DNA from 2 places in the Brevibacillus sp. FSL K6-2834 genome. Region 1 is predicted to be linked to the other one. Evidence: riboswitches for the same ligand, from Rfam matches in the RefSeq annotation. Region 1 holds a riboswitch; the other holds the start of a gene.
The links. A riboswitch is a leader RNA that binds a small molecule or an ion and turns the genes downstream of it on or off. The one in region 1 is predicted to bind FMN.

Region 1 (12,222 bases):
CGATCCGCTGGCGAACGGATACGATGTGTCCCGATGACAGAGAGACCGTTCTGTCCATCGCGTCGGGCAGGTGCTTCAACAGGCCGCCGATATGAGAGCGGATCGCGCAAAACAGCTCGACCTCCACTTGTATGCTGCGATGGGCATAATCCAATCCGGCCGCCCATACGTCAGGGTCGTAAGCATTCCCGTGAAATACCCTCCCTGGCTCCGCCAGAGCGAACTTCACCATCGCCAGCGAGGTTGCGTCCGAGTCTACCATATGTAAAACGATTTGGCGAATCGACCATTTTCCGGGAGCACGGGACAAGTCAAGCTGCTGATCGTTCAGTCCCTCCAGCGCTTTCTTCAGACGAGTCGGGGCTTCGTCGTAAAAGGCTATGATCTGCCCGTCACTCAGATTCCGCCCGCCCCAGAATGTGATCACATAGCCTTCCGGATCAGTCACACTGAGACGTTCCCAGCCCCATTCCGTTTCTACCCATTCCGCATTGTGCTGCTTTTGAGCCAGTACCCGATCGCGATATTCATAAAATGACGAAGGTGCGGAAAGATAGAAGCTCTGTCCAAGGATTGGCTGGTCAAACACTTCCGTCAAATACAAAGAAAGGTCTTGTTGCTCTGTTCCCGCCAGTAAAATCCGCTCACCGCCAGGGGCAATCAAAAATGTCAGCTGCTGCTCTCCCTCCACCTGCTCAACGTCAAATCCCATCAATCTGCGGTAAAATTCCAACTGTTCAGTAAATTTATTCGTCCGCAAGCACTTGTCCGCTTTCTGAAACATACGAATCCCTCCTTTTCAAAAATGGATTGCCTCGGGAAATGTCTGGTTCCCTTTCATGGCTTTAGAAAAGGGATGCAAGCTGCTCTGGATTAGAGAGCAGCCTCATCGGAATTTGCATCGGAATATACGTTACAAGCATGCTGCGACGTCCATCATTTTTGTATCGGACTAGAGCAGAACGCTGCCCGAAAAGCAAGCCGGAATCGGAACCCCGGCGCAAAAGCTTGGTTCAGAAGTCTGGATCGGGAGCCTGGTTCAAAAGCTTCGGTCGAAGCCTACTTCGGAAACCCGGTCGAAAGTATAGTTGAAGTATGGTCAAAAGCATGGTTCGAAAACTGGTTCAGAAGCCCAGACTGGAAGCCCGCATTGAAAGCCTGGACAGGTACACGCCGCCCTTCTCTATTCGTGCAATTGAAGCTCTTCATGCCCTGTCTCGCGATTGACATACCTCGCCACGACAAATAAATAATCGGACAAGCGATTCAAATATTTCACGACAGCGGCGTTTACCTCTTCCTGGTTTGCGACCATTACTGCCTTGCGCTCAGCCCTGCGGACTACGGTGCGGGCTATGTGAAACGCGGCGGCAGCCGGATGCCCGCCCGGCAAAATAAAGTTGGTCAGTTGAGGCAAAGCAGCGTCAAGCTTGTCGATTTCCCCTTCCAAAAAGAGTACATCCTCTTCCTGGATCGGCCATCCCACCTGTTTTCCCACAGGGGTGGCAAGCTCCGCTCCAATGTGAAACAGCTTGGTTTGAATGACGTGAAAAACTTGACGAAGTTCCTTCCATTCGTCCCCGGCAGGCAGGAGAGAAAGTGCAAGGCCAATGCTTGAATTGGCTTCGTCACATGTTCCGTACGCTTCTACGCGATCCGCAAACTTCGGGACGCGAACGCCAAACACCAGTGACGTTTCGCCCTTGTCCCCTGACTTTGTATAAATTTTCACCGTCAGTCCCCCATTCTTCTTATTTCCCCGGAAATCGACACGGGGACATCCCGCTTGCGCTTTATCCATTCGCTCCCTTGAAAGCAGTTCGGTCGCTCGAAAGAAGTTCGCTCCCTTGAAAGTAGTTCGGTCGCTTGAAAGAAGTTCGCTCGCTTTAAAGCAGTTCGGCGACTACTATCAATTCGCTGCTGGAAGAATCGAACGGCTTTTTGTCAAAGGAGCCGTAACGCTGCGTCACCTTGAACCCATTGAGCCGAAGCAAATGGTGCAGCTCGGCGGGGAAGATGTAGCGCAGCGTAAATCGCCCGACAACTCTTTCGGTCACGACACCGTCCGGTGAAGTCCGTTCATAAGTCCGAGTCACCTCGGATAGCTGCTGGAAATGGTCGTAGCGTGTGTAGTCCCACATTGCAACCTCTTCTCCCGTTTCCAATCGGAAAGTGCCGCGGAGCGACATCTTTTCGCTCTCCTCATACAAATGGCTGATTTTGGGCACAAACACATTAAAAACCAGCTTTCCTCCAGGTGCCAGGTGCTTTCGGATGCAAGCCAGCGCCTTCATCTGTTCCTGGATATACAGCAGATGCAAAAAGGAGCGAAACGGGATCATAATCAGTGAAAACGTCTTTTGCAGATCAAAGGAGCGCATGTCTCCCTGGATCAGCCGAAGGCGATCCGCTACACCGTGTTTTTCCGCCTTTTCCTGCGCTCGCTTCAGCATCTCGGACGACAAATCCAGCCCGGTGACGGACAAACCCGCTTCTGCCATCGGTATGCTGGTACGGCCAGTCCCGCATGCCAGATCCAGCACCTCGCCACCTGCATGACGAGCCATATCGAGGTAAAACTCCACGTCACCTGCCATGCCGCGCTGTGTCAAGTCGTAGTAGTCGGCCCAGCGGTACATATCACTCATAGCAAAGTCCTCCTATGCTTGCAGCTCTTCGGACTGGATGTAGGCCAGGACCAGTTTTCCCGTATTCTCCAGCGCCTCTTTGTGTGTTCTTTCATGGGAGTGAGAAGCGTCCACGCCCGGACCGATCAGGCCGTGAACGATGTCGTATCCGGCTCTCAGCGCCGCGCTGGCGTCCGAGCCGTAATACGGATAAATATCGACCTGGTAGTTGAGACCCTGCTCCTCGGCCAGGCGCACCAAATGCTTGCGCAAGCCGTAATGGTAAGGGCCGGAGGAATCCTTGGCACAGATGGACACGCAGTATTCATCTGTCGTCTGTCCGTCTCCGATCGCCCCCATGTCGACAGCCAGATATTCGACCACTTGTGCCGGAACGCTGGAATTGCCGCCATAACCGATTTCCTCGTTGTTGCTGATCAGGAAATGCGTCGTATACGGAAGCTCGATGCCGCTTTCTCCGATATGCTTGAGCACCCCGAACAAAATCGCTACGCTCGCCTTGTCGTCGATATGGCGCGATTTGATAAAGCCGCTCTCGGTAACTGTTACACGCGGGTCAAAGGAGACAAAATTGCCTACGCTGATGCCAAGCGCAGCCACGTCTTCCTTTGTTTTTACTTTCTCGTCCAGCCTGACTTCCATGTTGCTTTCGTTGCGCTCCATTTTGCCAGCTTCCCGGCCATACACATGTACAGATGCCTTGGTCGACAAAATGGTGCCGGTAACAAGTCGGCCGCTGTCTGTCTCAATCGTGCAGTGCTCCCCCTCAATGGCATTGAATTCAAAGCCGCCGATCAAAGCGAGCTTCAGCCGGCCATTGCTCTTGATTTCCTTTACCATCGCGCCCAAGGTATCGACGTGAGCCGTCAGCAGACGATGCTTTTCCTTGTTTTTGCCCGGCAGCGTCGCCAGTACCGCTCCTTTGTTGGTTTTTACATAGTTGACGCCCAGTCGATCGAGCTCGTCTGCCACCCAGGACATCACCTTGCCCGTATTTCCCGATGGGCTTGGCGTGTTGGCCAGTTGGCAAAACGTTTCTACCATATATGCAGTGGACAAAGTCATTATTTGTTCCCCCATTGATTTATTGGTTGTCCCCCGGATTACGGCCTGTGCAGCTCTTCCCGGATAAACGCGAGCACCTCCTGGACGTGCCCTTTTACCTTAACCTTGGGCCAGACCTTGGCGATGTTTCCTTCCGCATCGATGACAAAGGTCGTCCGCTCGATGCCCATGTACTCGCGCCCGTACATCTTTTTCAAGACCCATACGCCATATGCTTCCGCGATCTGATGGTCAGTGTCGGCAAGCAGCGGAAAAGGAAGTTCGTGCTTGGCGACGAACTTGTCATGGGATTTCACATCGTCGGGGCTAATGCCCAGTACGACCGTATTCAGCTTGGCAAAATCGGGATGATAATCCCGGAAATCGCATGCTTCTGTCGTACATCCCGGCGTCATGTCCTTTGGATAAAAATAGAGCACCACATTTTTTCCGCGAAAATCAGCCAGAGAAAGCTCCTGACCGTTGCTCGCCTTGAGGGTAAAATCTGGTGCAGCTTGTCCTGCAGCGACCATTTTTGATCCCGTCCTTCCACTAAAAACTGCTTTTCATTTGGTCTCATTTTACCACAAGCTTACAGCTACTTCATCCGCTTGCACGTTGCGCTTTTGCACAGAAAACGATAATATGGATGGATAGTAATGATAAAGAAATATAAAATTTGCGTAGGTAGCTGGATGGTGAAGAATGGCGATGAAAGAATTTTTTAACGTAACAGACCCGGAAGCCCTCAAATCCCTTGCTATACCAGAACGTGTAAAGATTTTGGAATTGTTTGAGGATCTTGAGCCCCGTACAGCCAAGCAGATTGCAACCGAGCTCGGGGAAAACGCCGCCCGTCTTCACTATCATGTGAAAGAACTTGTGCGCGTAGGCTTGTTGCAGCAGGTAGACACGAGAGTAAAAGGCTCGATCGTGGAAAAGTACTACGAGCCTGTAGCCAAAGTCATTCAGGTGAAGCTGCGGCTGATGATCGAGGAAAACGCACAGCAGCTGAGCGATATCATGTTTACCCCTTTCCGCACGACGGAAAAGGATCTGGTGCGTACGCTCAACCGGTTTGTAGCCAGCGACGTGGATGTGCGCAAGGAGTACAAGGATACGTTCGCTTACAACCTGACTGAATTTTATTTAAGCCAAGAAGAAAGAAATGAATTGGTTGCCGAGATTAGCGACCTTCTCCAAAAGTACAAAGGACTGAAAAATGAAAACGGACGACGGAAGTTTAAGTTCTTTGATGTCTTGTTTCCCGTTACTCCTCCTGACCCGAGTGAAGACGACGAGGACGACGACTTTGAAGACAACGAGGCATGAAAGAACTCATCTTCGCATAAGACTGAACGAACAATCAGAAAACGCAGCAGTATGCTGAAGCTGACCAGTATGCAAAAACAACCATGAAAACCATCCGCTGTGATGGTTTTCTCCATTTTTGACCAAGGAGGCTTACGATGCGCACCATTCTATTCGATTTCGACGGGACCGTAGCCGATACGCTGCCGATGATTTTCAATTCCTTCCGCTCTACCTTTCAGCACTTTCTTCAGCGCCACTACACGGATCAGGAGATCGTCGCGATGTTTGGCCCGCCTGAGATGGGGATTCTGGAAAACATGATTGCCAGCGAGCAATTGGCGGATGCCGTGACCCATTTTTACGACTTCTACGCAGCCGAGCATCAGCGCGTGTCCAATCCGCCGGAAATGATCCGGCTGCTCGACCGCTTGCAGCAAGCCGGCATTTCGATGGGGATTGTCACAGGAAAGGGCAGACGAAGCGCAGATATCTCTCTGAAAGAGTGGGGGCTTGCCCCTTATTTTGATGTGGTGATCGCCGGGGATGAGGTGACAAATCCGAAGCCCGATCCGGAGGGGATTTTGCTTGCGATGGAGCAGCTTGGTGCAACGCCCGAACAGACCATCTACGTCGGCGACAGCAACGCGGATATTATAGCCGGGAAGGCTGCCGGACTGGTGACAGTAGGAGTCACCTGGCTTCCGGTCACGCAAAAAACGGGAGGCTTTCAGCCGGAACCGGATTACGAGTTTACGGATACGGATGCGTTTGCGGAATGGGTATTGGGGCGTCAAAAATAAGACGCCCCCTTTTTCATTTCGTATTTGTTGGTCTAGCTTGGCCGTAAGCGTTCTTTCGTCGGGTTTGATTTTGGCCTGATGGCCTTGCCTTAGTAAGCCCGGGCAAACCAGACCGTGTGCATCGCCTCTTTGCCGCAGCAGATGCATGCGGATTTTTGTGCAGGCGGCTCGAACGGGATGTTGCGGGAGGTGAACTTGGTCTCTTCCTTTACCTTTGCTTCGCAGCCATTGTCGCCGCACCAGCCCGCAAGCACCCAACCCGCGATGCCGTTTTCTTTCTCGGCGGTCTCCGCGTGCTGCTTCAATTCTTCGAGCGTGTTGATCTCCAGATGCGAATGGGCATTGCGGAATTCGACTGCCCGCTGGTACATGTTTTGCTGGATTTCCTCAAGCAGGTTTACGACCGCCTCTACTGCATCCGCAAGCGGAGCCGTGATCTTTTCCCCGGTATCGCGGCGGGCCAGAATGACCTGACCGTTCTCGACATCGCGCGGACCGATTTCCAGACGGATCGGAACGCCGCGCATCTCCCATTCGTTGAATTTCCAGCCGGGAGTCTCCTCGCGCAGGTCAGCCCGGACCCGTACGCCTGCCGCTTTCAACTGATCAAAGAGCGGATCGAATGCTGCCATCACCCTTTCACGCAGCTTTGGCGGTCCAACCGGAATCATCACGACCTGCGTAGGCGCTACACGAGGCGGCAGCGACAGCCCCCGGTCGTCCCCGTGCACCATGATCATCGAGCCGATCAGGCGGGTAGAGGTCCCCCAGGATGTCGTATGCACGTATTTGAATTGATTGTCGCGGTCCAAGTACTTGATCTCGAAGCCCCGCGCAAATTTTTCTCCCAAATAGTGCGAGGTGCCGGCCTGTACGGCCTTGCCGTCCTTCATCATCGCTTCGATGGAGTAGGTGTCGACAGCTCCAGCAAACCTCTCGCTCGGCGTCTTTTGCCCCTTCCAGACCGGGATCGCGAGCAGCTCCTCCACGACCTCGGCGTAAATGTCCAGCATCTGCATCGTTTCCTGACGGGCTTCCTCCTCTGTGGCATGGGCGGTGTGTCCCTCCTGCCACAAAAATTCGGAGGTGCGCAGGAACGGCATCGTCCGCTTTTCCCAGCGGAATACATTTGCCCACTGATTGATGAGTACCGGCAAATCTCTGTAGCTTTGAATCCATTGACTGTACATATGGCCGATCATCGTCTCCGAGGTCGGCCGCAGCGCAAGGCGCTCCTCCAACTGTTCCCCCGCAGCTTCCGTAACCCATGGCAGTTCCGGGTTGAAGCCTTCTACGTGCTCTTTTTCCTTCTGAAAAAAGGATTCGGGAATCAGCATCGGAAAATAGGCATTGCGGTGGCCGGTTTCCTTGAACCGCTTGTCCATCGCCTCCTGGATCCGCTCCCACAGCTCAAATCCGTCCGGCTTGAAAACGATACAGCCGCGCACAGGCGTATAATCCATCAGATCCGCTTTTTTGATCGTGTCGATGTACCAGCGCGAAAAGTCTTCAGACTGCGGCGTGATTTCTTTGACAAATGCTTTTCCTTCTTTCAATGCCCTTCACTCCTTCATGAGCTTCTTTTCAAAAACGATCGAGTAGGAGGGGGCGACTAACCCCCGTCCTCTCACACCACCGTACGTACCGTTCGGTATACGGCGGTTCACCAAGCTTGACGAATTTGAGAATATCGTTGCACTAAGCTTTTCAGCCCTTGTTGTTGCCAGTAGGCAATGCCGAGGGCTTTGTGTATATGCGGAGACTTTGTGGTACGCCATGCACCCTTGCGGGTATTTGCAATTTCAATGGCTTTTACGTGAGATATGCCAAGAGAACGAAGTTCTCGATATCTGGTTCTCACGCGTTTCCACTGCATCCACAAACAAAGACGGAGCCTGCGCCTTGTCCATTCCTCAATGGATTGTAGAATGCCCTTCGCGTCTGCAAGGGCGAAATATCCAATCCAGCCCATGAGGTACTGATTTATTCTTTCAATCCGCTTCTCCATCGAGATGCTCCACACCGGATTCGTGATCGTGCGGATTTTCTCTTTTAGCTTGAGGAGGGATTTGGGGTGGATGCGAATCCTTGTCTGTTTTGCAAAGGTAAAACTAAAGCCCAAGAATTTTCGTTTCCATGGTCGGTCTATCGCGCTTTTCTCCTCATTTACTTTTAGCCTTAGTACCTTCTCCAAGTGGTTTTGAATACTCTTCTTTACTCGTTCCCCTGCCCGTTTTGTTTTCACGTAGATATTACAATCGTCTGCGTAGCGGCAGAAACGGTGGCCTCTCTTTTCGAGTTCCTTGTCCAAATCATCAAGTAGGATATTTGCCAAAAGTGGGCTTAACGGCCCACCTTGCGGTGTTCCTTCACTTGATGTTGTACAGACGCCATTTATCATGATCCCCGCATTCAAGTAGGAACGAATCAGTCTTAAAATTCTCTTGTCCTGAACTTTTCGAGCCACACGGCTCATTAGAATATCATGATTTACGCGATCAAAGAATTTCTCTAGATCGATGTCCACCACGAAACGATATCCTTCGGAGATATACGCTTGCGCTTTCCTTACTGCCATGTGAGCGCTACGTTTTGGACGGAACCCATAGCTAGATTCCGAGAAGGTGGGGTCGAAGATCGGCGTTAACACTTGGAGGATGGCCTGCTGAATAAAGCGGTCTACCACGGTGGGAATGCCTAATAACCTTACACCACCGTCAGGTTTCGGGATTTCGACTCTGCGAACAGGTGAAGGTCTATAGGTTCCCCTTTCCATCTTCTCGCGGATGGCTTGCCAGTGTTCACGTAGATAATCGCGTAGTTGTTCGGTTGAAACACCATCGACTCCACCGACACCTTTGTTTTCCTCCACTCGTTGGAGTGCCATCCGTAAGTTTTCCCGTGATAAGACTTTTTCCAGCAAATCCATAATGATGTTCCTTCCTTCGCACATGCGGACTCCGTGCTTGCTGTACGATACTCAGCCCTCTTTTGTACCCTCGGGGCTTCACCCCTGCTCTTCAAAAGTAGTTCCTTGACAGAATTCTGCTTCGACGTACCGTATCAAAAGACATGGATCGCATGCTGGCTTGATGTTCGGCCCTTCCCCATTCAAGCGTCCTCTACTCGGGTACTATGGCCTCTGCTGACTTCTGCATGTTCAGCGTCTCCTTACGGAGACGGTTACCAACAGTTGAAGGCGTTTCATGCAGACCTCCCCAGGTAAGAACGATAACTTTCATCCCATGTACCTGCCCAAGTTTACTACTGTATCCCTTGGCTGTATGGGGCTTTGTCTTGTTTGGCAGACTCGCCCGGATACAACAGCCTCAAATTGGGTTCGTGTACCTCAGGTCGGGATTTTGCCGCCGGCTTCCTTCAGATTCGACCTCGCGGTCGACACCCTTGCCTTGAGCTAACGGTTGGTACAGCCAACCCCCGTTCGGGACTTTCACCCTATAGCTATCGCCCATGCTGGGCGCACCAAAAAACCCCCATCCCAAAAAGGGACGGGGGAAACTCTCCCGCGGTACCACCCTGATTGACCGCTGCTGCCACAAAAGCAACTGCGATCCGCTCTGACCCGTTAACGGAGGGAATCCGGCATGGCTCGTCGCCAGCAGCTCCAGGATGGGGAGCAGGTGCATTCGTGCATCGACCTTTCAGCCAAGGGTCGACTCTCTGCGCCACATTCGCTACCTGCGGGTCCTTTCACAGCCATTTTCGCCTGTTTCTTGGGCAATATGGTAGCAGACCCGCCGGGCAATGTCAATTTCTTGCATAAAGGCTGAGTCTCGGTGCCAGCTTCACGTAGAGCGGATAAGCGACTACGGAGACCATGATTCCTTTTATCAGGTTAAACGGCACGATGCCGTACAGGATCAAAGACCATACGCTCTCAGCCTGGAATTGCGCGACCAGCTGCTCCAGCGACACCTGATACAAAGCCGCATAGGCGGGCAGCAGGAAGTAGGCGTTGGCTACCGCCATGACAGCCGTCATCAGTACAGTACCGATAGCAAGACCGGCCATGAAGCTCATTTTCCCCTGTTTCATCCGCTGCAGCCAAACCGCTGCGACGATGAAGCTCGCACCCGCCACTACGTTGGCCAGCTCGCCGATCAAAAGGCCGTCCGTATTTTTAAACAGCATGTGCAGCGCATTCTTCATCACTTCGACGATAACGCCTGCCATTGGGCCGTAGAGCAAGGCGCCGATCAATCCGGGCAGCGTACTGAAATCGAGCTTCAAAAACGTAGGCATGAGCGGCACCTGAAATTCCAGGTACTGCAAGACAAATGCGACCGCCGCCAGCATGGGAATCGTCACCAGCCGCTGCGTCGCTTGCGATGTGGGAATCGCGGTTCCTTTCATCTGTACCATCTCCTCATTGGTTTCTTCCTTCTTGAGGAATGGCAACAGCATACACCCGGACGTGCCCGCGTTCGGTCCTTGCACAGCAAAAAGCCCTGAGAAACAACATCTCCTCAGGGCTTTGGCACACATGCAAAGACAACGAAACAGACCTGTGCTCTTAAAAAAGGGTACGTAAACAGAAGGGCCGAAAAGCGGCACCCAGCCCGTCGTGCAATACCCATGCACAAGCAAACAAGCACGCACAGCGTACGTACTGTCGTCATCCTTCTCCCATCCAGACTGTACTGTCGGCTCTGGATTTGCACCAGATCCTGCACTCCGGAAGCTTTCGCATCGCGGAGGCTCGCGGGCTTACGCGCTTTTGGCGCGATCACCGCCGGTCGGGAATTTCACCCTGCCCCGAAGGAATGTATGTGATTTTACATGGATATTATACAGTGCCGCACTCGGATTTGACAATGCTGGAAGTGTTCCCTGCTATGGTCGTTGCGAATCTCCTGCGTAGCTCCCATCGCTTTTGGGAAACCTGCCGCAAATTTCGGCTATCATTTGCGGAGCAAACATGATCAGCCAGGGGAACATAGCGAGGTAGAAAGAAAGCAATTTTTCCCAATACGACAAAAGCATGCAAAAACCCTCCCCCAAGACGGAGGAGGGTCAGGCAGCAAGCCGATTACGACCCTGCTCCGCTGTATTTGCGCACACCCCAGTTCCAGACGACCAGTCCGATGCTGAAAAAGACGATTCCCACGACGGGAGTAAACGCCGCATACGCGTACCACGTTTCCTTGCGGAGAAAATACGCCGCCGGATACACGCCGACAAAGGCAAAGGGCAGCACGTACGTGAGCACAAACCGGATTACCTTGTTGTACACGTCGACCGGGTAACGCCCATACTGCTGAATATTCCAGATCATCGGCGAAATCCCTGTCCGGGAATCGGAGAAAAAGCTGATGGCCGCAATGGCCGTGTAGACCCCGCCATAGATCAGCATGCCGCTGACGACGAGACCGACAAACAGGAACGGGTCGTACCACGTAAAGGACAAATCCAGCTGAATAGCCGCATAGCCCATAATGATCAAACCGGTGATGACGCCAAAAATCCGGTCCGGTGCGATCGACTCAAGACAGACCTGTGCGAGATTGTGCAGCGGCCTGGTCAGGACGCGGTCCATCTCTCCGCGAATAATGTACCGCTCGTTGAAATCCCAGAAGCCGAAAAACATCGAAAACAGCGCGTACGGGATGAGGAAAAAGCCGTAAATGAAAATAATCTCGTCGCGCGTCCAGTCATTGAGCAGCGGCACGTGCTGAAAGACGACGACGATAAACACGAGGTTGATCAGCTCATTGATCAGATTGGACACGAGCTCCCCGAAAAAATCAGTCCGGTACGCGAGACGCGTTTTGAAATACTGTCCCAAATAAGTGGCAAAAATGCCCAAGACATGCTTGATTTCACCCATTGCTTCTTATCCTCCCTGCACGACCAGCTTGGTCTGGGCTCTGCGCCACAAGACGAAGATCGGGATGAGAATGACCGCGACCCAAATCGCCTGGAATCCGATCATTTGCCACGCGCGGGACGCCGGTATAGCCCCGGTGAAGATGACGCTGGGATAATAGTTGATCGCCTGAAACGGCAGATATCCCATCAGCGTCTGGGCCCAGCCGGGGAAAAAGCTGATCGGCAGCACCAGGCCGGAAAGAAGGTCGACGACTACCCGCTTGGCCCGCATCATCCCGTCATTGCGGAAGAGGAAAAAGGTAACGAGACCGGTCAACAGATTCAACTGCGTGTTGATGACAAACGCGAACATCAGGCTGAGCAGATACATGCCCCACGCTTCGGGCGTGCTCGGGAATTGAAACGGAATGAACAGGCTGATCAGGAAAATGCCCGGCGCGGCGAAAAACAGCATGCGGAAAATCCCTTCGCCGAATGCCTGCGCCGTCTTGACCGAGAGATAATTGTAGGGGCGGATCATCTCGATCGCCACTTTTCCCTCCCGGACCTCCTGCGCCATCTCCATG
Region 2 (12,222 bases), 2.4 Mb from region 1:
GACGTTTTCATGAAATTTTTTCAAGTGTTGTATGGCTGGATCGACAGTTTGATCAAGTTCGGCGGAGTGATCGCCGGTATCTTTATCGTATTGGCAACGGGGATGACCTTTTACGAGATCGTCTCCCGCTCTCTTTTTAACGCGCCGACGATTTGGGCAACCGAGCTTACCATTTATGCAATCATGGGAAGCTGCTTCATCGGAGCGGCTTACGCGGTTCGGGTGGACGCCCATATCAAGGTGGACCTGCTGCTGCACAACGTATCTGCGACCGTGCGCCGCTGGATGCTGATCGCATCGGCCCTGATCGGTCTTTTGTTCAGCCTGGTGTTTTGCTATTTGAGCTGGGAGCATGTCCAACAGTCGATGGAGCTGGGATTCACCTCCGCTTCCCTGCTTCAAATCCCGATGTACATTCCGGAAATGTTGCTGCCCATCGGCGGCGTGCTGCTCGGTCTCGCCTTCCTCTTGCAACTGGTTGACTACATTCGCGGACAGGAAGGAGGCGAGGCGTAATGGGATTGTTTTTTGCGGGAGGAATGGCCTCGCTGATGCTGGTAGGGGTGCCGGTCGCCTTCACTCTCGCGGTACTGGCGGCAATCGGCATGTACTGGTTCAACGGAGGGGCTCTCGGGCTTTCTCAAGTCCCTATCATTGCCTACAAGGCATTGGATGATTTTACGATGAGCGCCTTGCCGATGTACGTGCTGATGAGTCAAATTCTTTTGTTCAGCGGAGTCGGCAAGGAGCTGTATGAGATGGCAAGCCGCTGGCTGCGTCATTTGCCCGGGGGCTTGGCCCTGGCGACGCTGGTGTGCTGCGGAATTTTTGCTGCGATCTCCGGCTCCAGCGTAGCGACTGCGGTCACGATCGGGATGGTGGCGATCCCCGAGATGACGGCGCGCGGGTATGACAAAAAGGCGGTGCTTGGCCTGCTCGCTGCGGGAGGAACCTTGGGTATCCTGATTCCGCCGAGCGTGCCGATGATCATTTACGGCTCAGTCACTGGCGAATCTGTCGGAAAGCTGTTCATCGCCGGTGTCCTTCCGGGGATCTTGCTGCTGCTGATCTTCATGGGATACGCCTCCTGGAAAATGCGGCACATCAAGGAGGCGCCAGCGACCTGGGCAGAGCGCTGGCAAGGGACACGCAAAGCGATATGGGGGCTGATGATGCCGGTACTGATCATCGGCGGCATCTACTCCGGTATCTTTACCCCGACAGAAGCCGCTGCTGCCGGTGTCGTCTTCAGCGCACTCGTAGCCGGACTCGTGTATCGCAGCCTGTCCTGGGACAACATCAAGAAAATATTGCTCTCGACGGTGGCAACCAATGCGATGATTTTGTTTATCATCGTGGGGGCGATGCTGTTCGGCTTTATCCTGACATCGCTGCAAATCCCGCAGGCCATGACCGAAATGGCGACAAGCCTGCCTGTTTCCAAATGGGTCGTCTTCATTCTCATCAATATCCTGCTGCTCGTTCTGGGCTGCTTTTTGGAGACGGTATCCATTCTCGTCATTACGCTGCCGATCCTGTATCCGATCATCACAGCGCTGGGATTCGACCCGATCTGGTTTGCCATCATCATGGTCGTCAACATGGAGCTGGCGTTGATTACGCCGCCGGTCGGACTCAACCTGTTCGTGCTCAAAGGCGTAGACCCGTCGTCGCCGATATCCACAATCGTTCGGGGCGCCGCGCCGTATGCGGTTATCATGGTTTTGTTCATTGTGCTGCTCGCTGTCTTCCCGTGGCTGTCGCTCGGGTTTATCGACGGCGTGAAATAGAACGAGCAGAAATCCTCTGTACCTTATTGGTTCAGAGGGTTTTTGCTATGCAGGGGAAACAGACGGCAAAACGAAAAACAATAGGAACAATAGAAAAGCCGAGGAGGGTAAACAAGTGAGCAGATGGAAGGAAGTAAACCCGTCGCTTCGCACGATCATGACTCCGGGTCCGGTTGAGGTAGACCCGCGGGTATTGAGGGTTATGGCAACTCCTGTACTGGGGCAGTTTGATCCCGAATTACCGATATGATGAATCGCGTGATGGAAATGCTGCGAGAATTGTTCTGCACTCGCAATCAGTGGGCGTATCCGATCGACGGGACTTCCCGCTCGGGGCTTGAGGCCGTGCTGTGCAGCCTGATCGAACCGGGCGACAAAGTGCTCGTTCCCATCTACGGCCGATTTGGCCATCTTCTGACGGAGATTGCCCAGCGTTCAAGGTGCGGAGGTGCACACCATGGAAGCGCCGTGGGGCGAAGTGTTTGATGAAGAGAAGATCATCAGGGAAATGGACCGCGTCCGCCCGAAAATTGTAGCGATCGTGCACGGTGAAACCTCGACCGGCTGCATGCAGCCGCTAGCCCGGGTCGGACATGCGTGCCGAGAGCGGGAGGCGCTGCTCGTGGTAGACGCTGTGGCTACGCTCGGGGGATCGCCTGTCGATACGGACGGGTGGATGCTCGATGCGGTCGTCGGCGGAACGCAAAAGTGCTTGTCCGTTCCCGCTGGAATGGCTCCGATCACCTACAATGAGCGGGCTGAGCGAATTATCCAGGAAAGAAAAAGCGTGGAGCGCGGGCTGGCGGGGAATCTCTCTGAGCCGTCAGAGCGGAGGATTCGCAGCAACTACTTTGACCTGGGCATGCTGGCGCATCGGCACGATGGGCTTCAGTTGCCGGAAAAAGAATGTCCTGCACGTGTTGGCAGGTCTTGAGGCGGTGCTGATCCGCATGGGAGCGAAGGTTCATCGCGGAGAAGCTCTGCAAGCCGCGCTGGATGTATACGAAATTCCGTCATAACTCCTTTTTGGTTACGTATTTTTTGCGCCTCCCAGCCATAGGATGTACCAACTGGGAGGTGACGGGCGTGGCCGTGTTTCGACCCCGTCGGCGGTGGAGGAACCCGCTTTCTCGTTCGAAAGCGTTTTTTATCGCACTGGTCATTTTTTTGGCGATGAGCATTCAATTTTTGTTTTTTATCGAAAAACGCCTGGAACCGACGCTGAAGATTCTCGCAACCCAAAAAGCCGAGCAGTTGGCCAAACAAGCGATTACAGATGCGGTCACCAAGCGGATTGCCCAGCAAGGGGTAGATTTCAACCAGATCGTCAAAATTGAAAAAGACAATCAGGGGAGAATCCAGGCGTACCAGTTCAACTTCAAGGAGTATGCCCGGATCGTAGGGGAGACCACCTCCCGCGTACAGAACCGGCTGAGGGAGTTTGAAGAGGAAAAGGTAGACCGCTATATCCCTTTGGGGCTGGCGACAGGCAGCAGTTTTTTGGCGCAAATGGGTCCGGATCTGCCGGTGACGTTTGTGCCGATCGGATCTGTCAAGACGAAGCTGGAGACGGAATTGACCGAGGCCGGCATCAATATGGTCCTGGCAACCGTCTACATTTTTGTTGAAGTGGACTTGCGCATCGTGATTCCTTTTGCCACCGACCAGAAGACGATCACGACGAAGATTCCCATTACCCATTCGCTGATCATTGGCGATGTGCCTCAGTACTTGTACAACAATCCGGAAGGAAAGCCGGATGTGCCCAGACCGGAAGACGTATCCAGGCAGCCGTAAAAGAGCCAAACAGGCGGCTGCTACAAAAACGAGCACGTTCCCGTTGCTTCGGGGAGTGCTCGTTTGGGCATTTCCAAAACATGGAGGAGGAAGATTCCAGGGAGGAAACTGATAGAGGGAATAAAAGGTGTCGGTTCGTCAAGAATGTTAGGAAAACAGACGAACGGATGATGAAAGCGTGAAGGTTGCGATTATGGGCGCCGGTCTGTCAGGCTTGGCCTGCGCGATCACACTTGAAAAACACGGAATATCGCCCGCCGTTTTCGAAGTGAGGGAGCGGTTAGGCGACCGCTTTGTGAACGCTGAATCCATGCTCTCCATTTTGCAAAAGCCGATTACGGATCCGGTTGCCTTTTTCGCGGAGAAAAACGGCATTTACCTCAAGCCGACTGCGAGCATCCAAAGGCTGCTGGTGTTCTCGCAGAGCCAAAAGGCGGAAATCGAAGGAAGTCTGGGATTTATCAATTACCGCGGCAGACATGAGCACGCTTTTGAAAGGCAGCTCGGCCGGCAGGTAAAAAGTGCCATCCAGTACCGGTCCAAAGCGACATACGAGGAATTGCTGATGGAGTACACGCACGTAGTAGTCGCCACAGGAGACGGGGAGTACACAAGGAAAATGCATAACTTCCGGACAGACCTGACCGTGTCGCTAAAAGGTGCAATGGTAACCGGAGACTTTGACAGGTACACGCCTTGTGCATGGCTGGATTACAGCTATATGGAAAAGGGATACGGCTATTTGCTCCCGCTTTCGGACACGGAAGCGAACCTGGTCATGGCCTACCCCGACTATCCAGAGAATGACCGGCTTGATGTCGACGAGCGCTGGGGTTTATTTTACGAGCGGGTTTGCCGGGACCTGCGTCAGCCGCTCAGGATTACCAGTCACTTTCATGTGACCGGATACCCGATCGGCATCTGCCGCAGGGCGAGGATTGGCAATACGTTTTTTGTCGGAAACTGCTTTGGGGCACTGATGCCCTTCTTGGGATTTGGCCAATTCACGGCGCTGTTGACAGGCATATATGCAGCGTATGATATATGCGGCAAGGGCGCTTATGAAGAATTGACGCAGCCTTTGCGGCGCAGTTACGAGAATTCACTGGTTTTACGCAGGGCAGTGGAGAGGCTGGACAATGAGGATTTGGACAGAATCGTCCCTGTCTTGGGAAGCAGGTGGGGAGAGAGCATTTTGCAGGGCAAATCTTTCAATGCTTTGCGCTGGCTTGTTTTTGCCTTGCGACCATGGATGACAAAGCGGTAGTTGCCGACAGGAGGGAAACTGCCGACTTCCAATAAAAAAGTGTAGTGCTTGTAAAAAAACGTGTTATAATGCAAGCAACTGAATATCCAACCTTCAGGGTAGGGTGAAATTCCCGACCGGCGGTGATGACGAACGCACGTCCGAGCCCGCGACTCGCCCATGAAAGATATTTCGTGAGCGACTGACTTGGTGAAAATCCAAGGCCGACGGTAAAGTCCGGATGGGAGAAGGTGGCTATAGTCTTTGGCTTTGTTTAAAAAACCGAGCACCAAAGGCTTCTTCTTCTATGCCCTGAAACTTGTTCAAGGGCATTTTTTATTGGGAAAGGGTGATGGCGACTCGCGCGACAGGAAGTAGGAGACATGCCTTGGTAGTCTCCTGGCTCGTGATTGCGGGCTGGCGGCTCGGCAGCAAATGAATAGATGACCTTCAGGGCAGGGTGAAATTCCTGACCGGCGGTAATGACGAAAGCAGCGTCTGAGCCCGCGACTCGCCCATGGCTGAAGCCATGAGCGACTGACTTGGTGAAAATCCAAGGCCGACGGTTACAGTCCGGATGGGAGAAGGTGCATGTGGCCTTCGTTTCTCTGTGAAAAAACAGAAAAACGAGAGGCTTCTTTCCCAATGCCCTGAAGCGTGCTTCGAGGGCATTTTTCATTGGGGAGGAGAGGAACTCATGTCAGGAAATGACTTGTCGTATATGGCGTTGGCACTGGACTTGGCGAGGGCGACAAGAGGACAAACCAGTCCCAATCCGGTAGTGGGAGCCGTTGTCGTCCGGGACGGAGCAGTCGTGGGGATGGGCGCTCACGTAAAAGCGGGTGAACCACATGCCGAGGTGCATGCACTGCGGATGGCTGGTGAGCATGCGAAAGATGCCGTGCTTTACGTCACATTGGAACCTTGCAGTCATCATGGGAGAACCCCTCCTTGTGTGAATGCGATCATTGAAGCCGGCATCAAGCGAGTAGTGGTTGCAGTGGCGGACCCGAATCCGCTTGTCGCCGGTACAGGAATCGCTCGCCTCAGACAGGCGGGTGTGGAAGTAACAGTGGGAGTGGGAGAAGCACAGGCGAAGAAGGCAAACGAAGTCTTTTTCCATTTCATCACGACGAAAACACCGTTTGTGACCGTCAAAACGGCAGCTTCGCTGGATGGGAAAATCGCTACGCATACGGGGCACAGCCGCTGGATTACGGGTGAAGAGGCCCGCCAGCGGGTCCATCAGCTACGGCGAGAGCACGATGCTATTTTGGTTGGGGTTCAGACAGTGCTCGCGGACGACCCTGAGCTCACGGCCCGCCAACAGGGAATAGCCAGGGGAAAGCAGCCGCTTCGTGTCATTCTCGACAACCAGCTGCGGACCCCTTCGGAAGCCCGCGTGATACGGGACGGCAAGGCGCCGACGCTCGTTTTCACAGCGGATGACGCACCCATCGGCAGGCAAAAAGAGCTCGAGAGCCACGGGGCCGAGATTGTGAGACTGGAAGGGCGCGTAACAGTCGAGCAGGTGCTTGCGGTGCTGGGGGAAAGAGGGATCACTTCTCTGTTTGTCGAAGGCGGAGCGGCGGTCAACGGCTCTTTTTTGCAGGCACGGGCCATTCAAAAGGTCGTGCATTTTCTCTCCTACAAGCTGATCGGCGGACAGGGGGCGCCTGCTCCCTACGGGGGACTGGGCGCAGCTCATATGGGGGAAGCCATCTCTCTGGCGGACGTGGATGTCGAGCCGATCGGAGGAAGCGATCTTTGCATTACCGGCTATCCGGTATGGCCGGATGGAGCCAGCAATAGCGAAACGCGCAGGAATGCGGGCTGCAAATGATAGGAGGGGAAGCCGTGTTTACCGGATTGATTGAAGAAGTAGGTACAGTAGATTCCATTGCGGTCACCGAGCGGTCCAGCAAGCTGACGATACGGGCCGCGGCCGTTTTGGAGGATGTTCGCCTGGGTGACAGCATCGCTGTCAACGGCGTTTGTCTGACGGTCACCTCGTTTTCCGCGAGCCGCTTTCAGGCAGATGTCATGCCGGAAACGTGGCGGGTGACGGCCCTGTCCAGCCTGAAGCCGGGGATGCGTGTCAACCTGGAGCGGGCGCTGCAGCTCGGAGATCGTCTCGGCGGCCATCTGGTCTTGGGCCACGTAGACGGCACAGGAAAAATCCTCTCCAAAAAAACGGACAGCAATGCGGTGAGACTTGCGATCCAGGCGAAACCGCACCTGCTTCGCTACGTAGTGCCGCGCGGCTCGATCACTGTAGACGGCATCAGTTTGACCGTAGTGGCCGTTGACGAGGAGAGCCTGTCCGTTTCGATCATTCCGCATACGCTCAAGCAGACCAATCTGCTGGAAAAACAGGTCGGCGATCCGGTCAATCTGGAGACGGATGTGATCGCCAAATACGTGGAGAGGCTGCTTGGCGGCAGGACTCCGGGCGAACAACAGAAAGCACCAGCAGGCCTGAACCTGGCTTTTTTGCAGGAACACGGCTTCGCTTAAGGAGGGAACAACGATGTTTCATACCATTGAAGAGGCGATTGAGGCTTTGCGAAGCGGCCGTCCTGTCATCGTCGTGGATGACGAGGATCGGGAGAATGAAGGCGATTTCGTTTGCCTGGCCGAAGCGGCAACGCCGGAGATGATCAATTTTATGGCAATGCACGGACGCGGTTTGATCTGCGTCCCTGTCACACAAGAGCATGCGGAACGCTTGAAGCTGGCTCCCATGGTGGAAGCAAATACGGATCGCCAAGGCACTGCCTTCACGGTCTCTATCGATGAAACTGGGACGCATACAGGCATTTCTGCGCATGAGCGCTCCCATACGGTGCAATCCATGCTGGACGAGAGCAAAGGCGCAGACGATTTTCGCCGTCCGGGACATATTTTCCCCTTGATCGCCAAAGCAGGAGGCGTGCTGAGGCGCGCAGGACATACCGAGGCAGCAGTCGACCTGGCCAGGCTGGCCGGAGCGAAGCCGGCTGGCGTCATCTGCGAAATCATGAACGAGGACGGGACAATGGCTCGCCTTCCGCAGTTGATCGAGATCGCCAAGCGGTTTGAGCTGAAGCTGATCACGATTGCCGACCTGATCGAGTACCGCATGCAGCATGAAAGATTGGTAAAGCGCGAAGCAGAGGCCAAGCTGCCTTCCGCCTTCGGGGATTTTCGCATTGTCGCCTACACCAATGAACTGGACGGCAAGGAGCATGTGGCGATTGTAAAAGGAGAGATTGACAGCAGCAAGCCCGTCCTGGTAAGGGTCCATTCGGAGTGCCTGACCGGGGACATATTCGGTTCGCATCGCTGCGATTGCGGCCCGCAATTGCATGCTGCCCTGCGCATGATCGAGGCCGAGGGCCGAGGCATCGTTCTCTACATGCGCCAGGAGGGCAGGGGCATCGGACTGATCAACAAGCTGAAGGCTTACCGGCTGCAAGAGCAGGGCTATGATACAGTGGAAGCCAACAAAAAGCTCGGTTTTCCCGCTGATCTTCGCGATTACGGGATCGGGGCGCAAATTCTGCTCGATCTGGGCGTAAAGCAGATGCGGCTGATGACGAACAATCCGCGCAAAATTCGCGGCCTTTCCGGCTATGGAATGCAGGTCGCCGAAAGGGTTCCGCTGCAAATGCCGGAGCATCCCGAAAATGAAAAGTATTTGCACACAAAACAGGACAAACTGGGCCATCTGCTCCAGTTTGCAGGGGAGTGAAGGATCATGAAACATTGGGAAGGAAATTTGATCGGAACTGGCTTGCGTGTCGGGATTGTCGCAGGGAGATTTAACGAGCTGATTGTCAGCAAGCTCGTCGGTGGCGCTCTCGATGCATTGAAGCGGCACGGTGTCGAGGAAGACGCGGTAGAGGTTGCCTGGGTGCCGGGGGCATTTGAAATCCCGCTGATCGCCAAAAAGATGGCGGAGTCCGGAAAGTACGATGCAGTCGTGACCCTGGGAGCGGTCATCCGCGGTTCCACTCCGCACTTTGATTACGTGTGCAGCGAATGCGCCAAAGGGGTAGCATCGGTCTCGCTGAATACGGGGATTCCCGTTATCTTTGGCGTACTCACGACCGACTCGATCGAGCAGGCGATCGAACGAGCGGGGACCAAGGCAGGCAACAAAGGTTGGGAAGCGGCTTCGGCAGCCATCGAAATGGCAAATCTGAGCCGGCAATTTGCTTGACATAGGGGTATCCTATACGGCAAAGCAAAAGCGGGGGCAGGCGCGAGGGCGCATCGTCCCCGCTTTCCTTTTGGATAATTTGACCAGGGATGGGCAAAGTAAGAAGGATTTTCCTGTGCACAGGGGGCGGGATCCATGGATGTAAAAGCGTGGTGGAGAAAGAACGCTGACAAGGTACTGACACGTCCCGGTTCTGGCCATTCTGCGAAAAGGCGCCCAAAACAGGCTGCACACAAGGTCCGAGCCTTGCTGCAAGCGCGAATGCAAAACGTGGATGATTTTACAGTTCTCCATCTGTCGATGAACGATGAACCTGTAGAGGTTTACTTTCTGAATACCTTGGTAGATGAGTCCAATATTTACGAGAGCATCCTTCTTCCTCTTCAGCGAGAAGACGGGCGCCGCCCTGTGCGAGCCCTTCCCTTGGGCCAGTTGGTCAATCCCGATGAGGAAATGAAGATAACGGACAACCTGCTGCGTGGACATACGATTCTCATCTTTCCCGAGCGGGACGAGGTGCTGCAGGTAAATACATTCAAAGCGCCGCACCGTACGATCAGCCCGCCGGAGACGGAATCGACGGTGCTTGGTCCGCAGGATTCATTTGTGGAAATGCTTGAGGTGAATCTCTCGCTGATTCGCCGCCGGATCGCAAACCCTGACCTGAAAATCGAGGTACATAGCATCGGGACTCAATCCAGAAACAAAGTAGCCATCCTGTACCTAGAAGGCATCGCCAACCCGGAAAATATCACTCGCGTTCAGGAACGAATTAAAAATACGGAATATCACGGCTTTGTCGGGATGCCGATTTTGAAGCAGATGCTGGAGGACAAGCCTTATTCGCCATTTCCCCAGTTTGGACTCACCACACGGCCGGACAATGCGGCGGCGGCTTTGCTGGATGGGCGCATTTTGCTCATTTTGAGCGGAAGTCCGGAAGCGGCCATTTGTCCCGCTGCTTTTTTCGAGTTATTCAGCAGCCCGGAGGATTTTTACAACCGCTGGTCGACAGCCAGCCTGCTGCGGATGATCCGTTTCCTGGGACTTTTCCTGACCGTTTTGCTCACTTCCAGCTATGTTTCGGTATTAACCTATCACCCGGAAATGCTGCCCCCGCCACTGCTGACGATTTTATCCGAATCGCGCAACAGAGTGCCGTTTCCGCCTGTAATCGAGGTGCTGATCATCGAGCTTGTCATCGAAATTCTCCGTGAGGCCGGAATACGCATGCCGACCAAAATCGGCCAGACGATCGGTATTGTCGGGGGTATCGTGATCGGGACCGCCTCCGTACAGGCGGGCCTTGCCAGCAATATCTTGATCGTTCTCGTGTCCGTCTCTGCTCTTCTGTCCTTTGTCCCGCCCAACTTCCTCATGAGCAATGCCATTCGGCTGGTTCGCTACGGATTTATTCTGTCGGCCGGGTTCTTGGGGATGTACGGACAAATGTTGATGCTTGCTCTGATGTTTGCCCACTTGCTCAATCTGACCTCGCTCGGTACGCCTTATATGAGCACAGGTATTCCACGCGTCTGGAGCGATGTCTTTAACAGTTTGCTGCGTACTCCATTTAAATTCATCGCATTTCGGAGCGGAATGGCGAACGCCAAGAAAAAGCAGATTTTTCCCATAGACGAGGAGTAGCCGATGGATAAAGGGAAGCTTGAAAAATTGAATCCGTTCCATGTCACGTTTTTGATCATCAACGTGATTGTGGGCATGAATCTGCTGACCTTGCCGCACAGCCTGAGCATGCTTGGATACGATCAATGGTGGATGCCGGTAGTGATGTGCCTCCTAGCGCACTTGACGCTTTTTCCCATGGTGGCTCTTTGCAGGCGTTACCCTGGCGACACTTTGTTTGTCATCAATGAAAAGCTTCTTGGAAAATGGCTTGGCTACGCAGTGAACGGTGTCCTGATTGTTTACGGCTTGCTCATGGTGGCGTCCATCTCTGCTGGCTATATCAGACTGGTGCAAACATCCATGCTGAATACGTCGACAATCACGTATCCGCTCTTGGGTTTGCTTTCGGTCATGATCTATATTTCTCTCGGGGGGATCAAAGCGATCGCCCGTTTTTGCATCTTGACCTTCTTTTTTACTTTTTGGATGCTGTATTACCTGCAGTGGGGGTTTCAAAAAGGGAACATCATGCATATTTTCCCGCTGTTTCAGGTAAATGTCATGGAGATCGTTGCAGGAGTCCATAATGGGTTCTTCAGTTTCCTCGGTTACGAGCTCATCCTTTTTTATTACCCCTACGTGCAAAAGAAGGAACAAGTCTTCAGGCACGCATCGATTGGGCTGTGGGTTGTCTGCGCTATCTATGTGTTCGTCCTCATTGCCAGTGTCAGCTATTTTTCGGTATGGCAGGTTACGCAAGTCGTTTATCCCATTCTGAATCTGTTCAAGGCCGTGGAGCTGTCCTTCATAGAGCGAGTGGAGAATCTCGGGATTGGCCTCTGGGTGTTTTTAGTTCTTTCAACAGGCGCTGGCTATCTGTGGATGGCGAAAAAAGGCATAGACCGGTGGAGGAGAAAAAACAGTGTCCTGCACTTGTACATCGCGACCATAATCGTATATTTCAGCGTCCGCGGTCCGCTTCCGATCCCCATGGAAATTTTATTGTATGGAAATGGAAGCATCTACTTTGCTTACGGGGTCATCCTCTGGCCGTTGGTGCTTCTGCTATTGCATGCCATTCGGGAAAAGCGGGGAGGAGACACGCTGTGAAAAGCGCGCGATGGAGAAGGCTGATGTTCGGGCCGCTGCTGGCCGTTTGTGCGCTGTCTGGCAGCGGATGCGCTCCCGAGATCGAGAAGCCGACGCTCGAAGATATGGCCCTGATCGGTGTCATGGGTATCGACTATGTCGACAAGAAGCATATGAAGGTATCCGTTTCTGTACCAGTACCCTCGGAGAAAGAAAAGGAAAGTACACAGTTGTATGCAGCGGTCAGCAAAATCCCGAGCGAAGCGACGATTATGCTGTCTAGCAAGGCGGATCGAACCATATCGCTTTCCCAATTAAGGGTGATCCTGTTTGGCGAAAAATTCGTCCGCGAATGGGGGCTTCGCGAGACGATCCTCGATTTCTACCGGAATCCGGCCGTCGGAGAGAATGTGGTCGTGGCTGTTGTGGGTGGCAAGGCGGAGGATGTCATCAAAGGCAAGTACGAA

Region 2: it holds a riboswitch for FMN, as region 1 does, so the genes downstream of both, ribD (bifunctional diaminohydroxyphosphoribosylaminopyrimidine deaminase/5-amino-6-(5-phosphoribosylamino)uracil reductase RibD) here and NST96_RS06340 (ECF transporter S component) in region 1, are expected to answer to the same signal.

The regions. Positions count from the first base shown of each region.
Region 1 covers NZ_CP151945.1:1,253,792-1,266,013, reverse strand. Annotated here, with positions in the region: gene NST96_RS06385 (DinB family protein) at 1-784, opposite strand, end outside; gene NST96_RS06380 (cob(I)yrinic acid a,c-diamide adenosyltransferase) at 1,184-1,732, opposite strand; gene NST96_RS06375 (class I SAM-dependent methyltransferase) at 1,887-2,648, opposite strand; gene NST96_RS06370 (M42 family metallopeptidase) at 2,661-3,713, opposite strand; gene bcp (thioredoxin-dependent thiol peroxidase) at 3,752-4,225, opposite strand; gene NST96_RS06360 (helix-turn-helix domain-containing protein) at 4,404-5,024, shown strand; gene NST96_RS06355 (HAD-IA family hydrolase) at 5,162-5,806, shown strand; gene proS (proline--tRNA ligase) at 5,896-7,362, opposite strand; gene ltrA (group II intron reverse transcriptase/maturase) at 7,470-8,735, opposite strand; gene NST96_RS06340 (ECF transporter S component) at 9,575-10,180, opposite strand; FMN riboswitch at 10,442-10,594, opposite strand; gene NST96_RS06335 (ABC-2 family transporter protein) at 10,857-11,654, opposite strand; gene NST96_RS06330 (ABC-2 family transporter protein) at 11,661-12,222, opposite strand, start outside.
Region 2 covers NZ_CP151945.1:4,508,630-4,520,851, reverse strand. Annotated here, with positions in the region: gene NST96_RS22150 (TRAP transporter small permease) at 10-516, shown strand; gene NST96_RS22145 (TRAP transporter large permease subunit) at 516-1,790, shown strand; partial or broken gene NST96_RS22140 (aminotransferase class V-fold PLP-dependent enzyme) at 1,948-2,809, shown strand; gene yunB (sporulation protein YunB) at 2,868-3,587, shown strand; gene NST96_RS22130 (NAD(P)/FAD-dependent oxidoreductase) at 3,766-4,854, shown strand; FMN riboswitch at 4,940-5,090, shown strand; FMN riboswitch at 5,276-5,426, shown strand; gene ribD (bifunctional diaminohydroxyphosphoribosylaminopyrimidine deaminase/5-amino-6-(5-phosphoribosylamino)uracil reductase RibD) at 5,531-6,676, shown strand; gene NST96_RS22120 (riboflavin synthase) at 6,691-7,350, shown strand; gene NST96_RS22115 (bifunctional 3,4-dihydroxy-2-butanone-4-phosphate synthase/GTP cyclohydrolase II) at 7,364-8,566, shown strand; gene ribE (6,7-dimethyl-8-ribityllumazine synthase) at 8,573-9,037, shown strand; gene NST96_RS22105 (spore germination protein) at 9,173-10,684, shown strand; gene NST96_RS22100 (GerAB/ArcD/ProY family transporter) at 10,688-11,776, shown strand; gene NST96_RS22095 (Ger(x)C family spore germination protein) at 11,773-12,222, shown strand, end outside.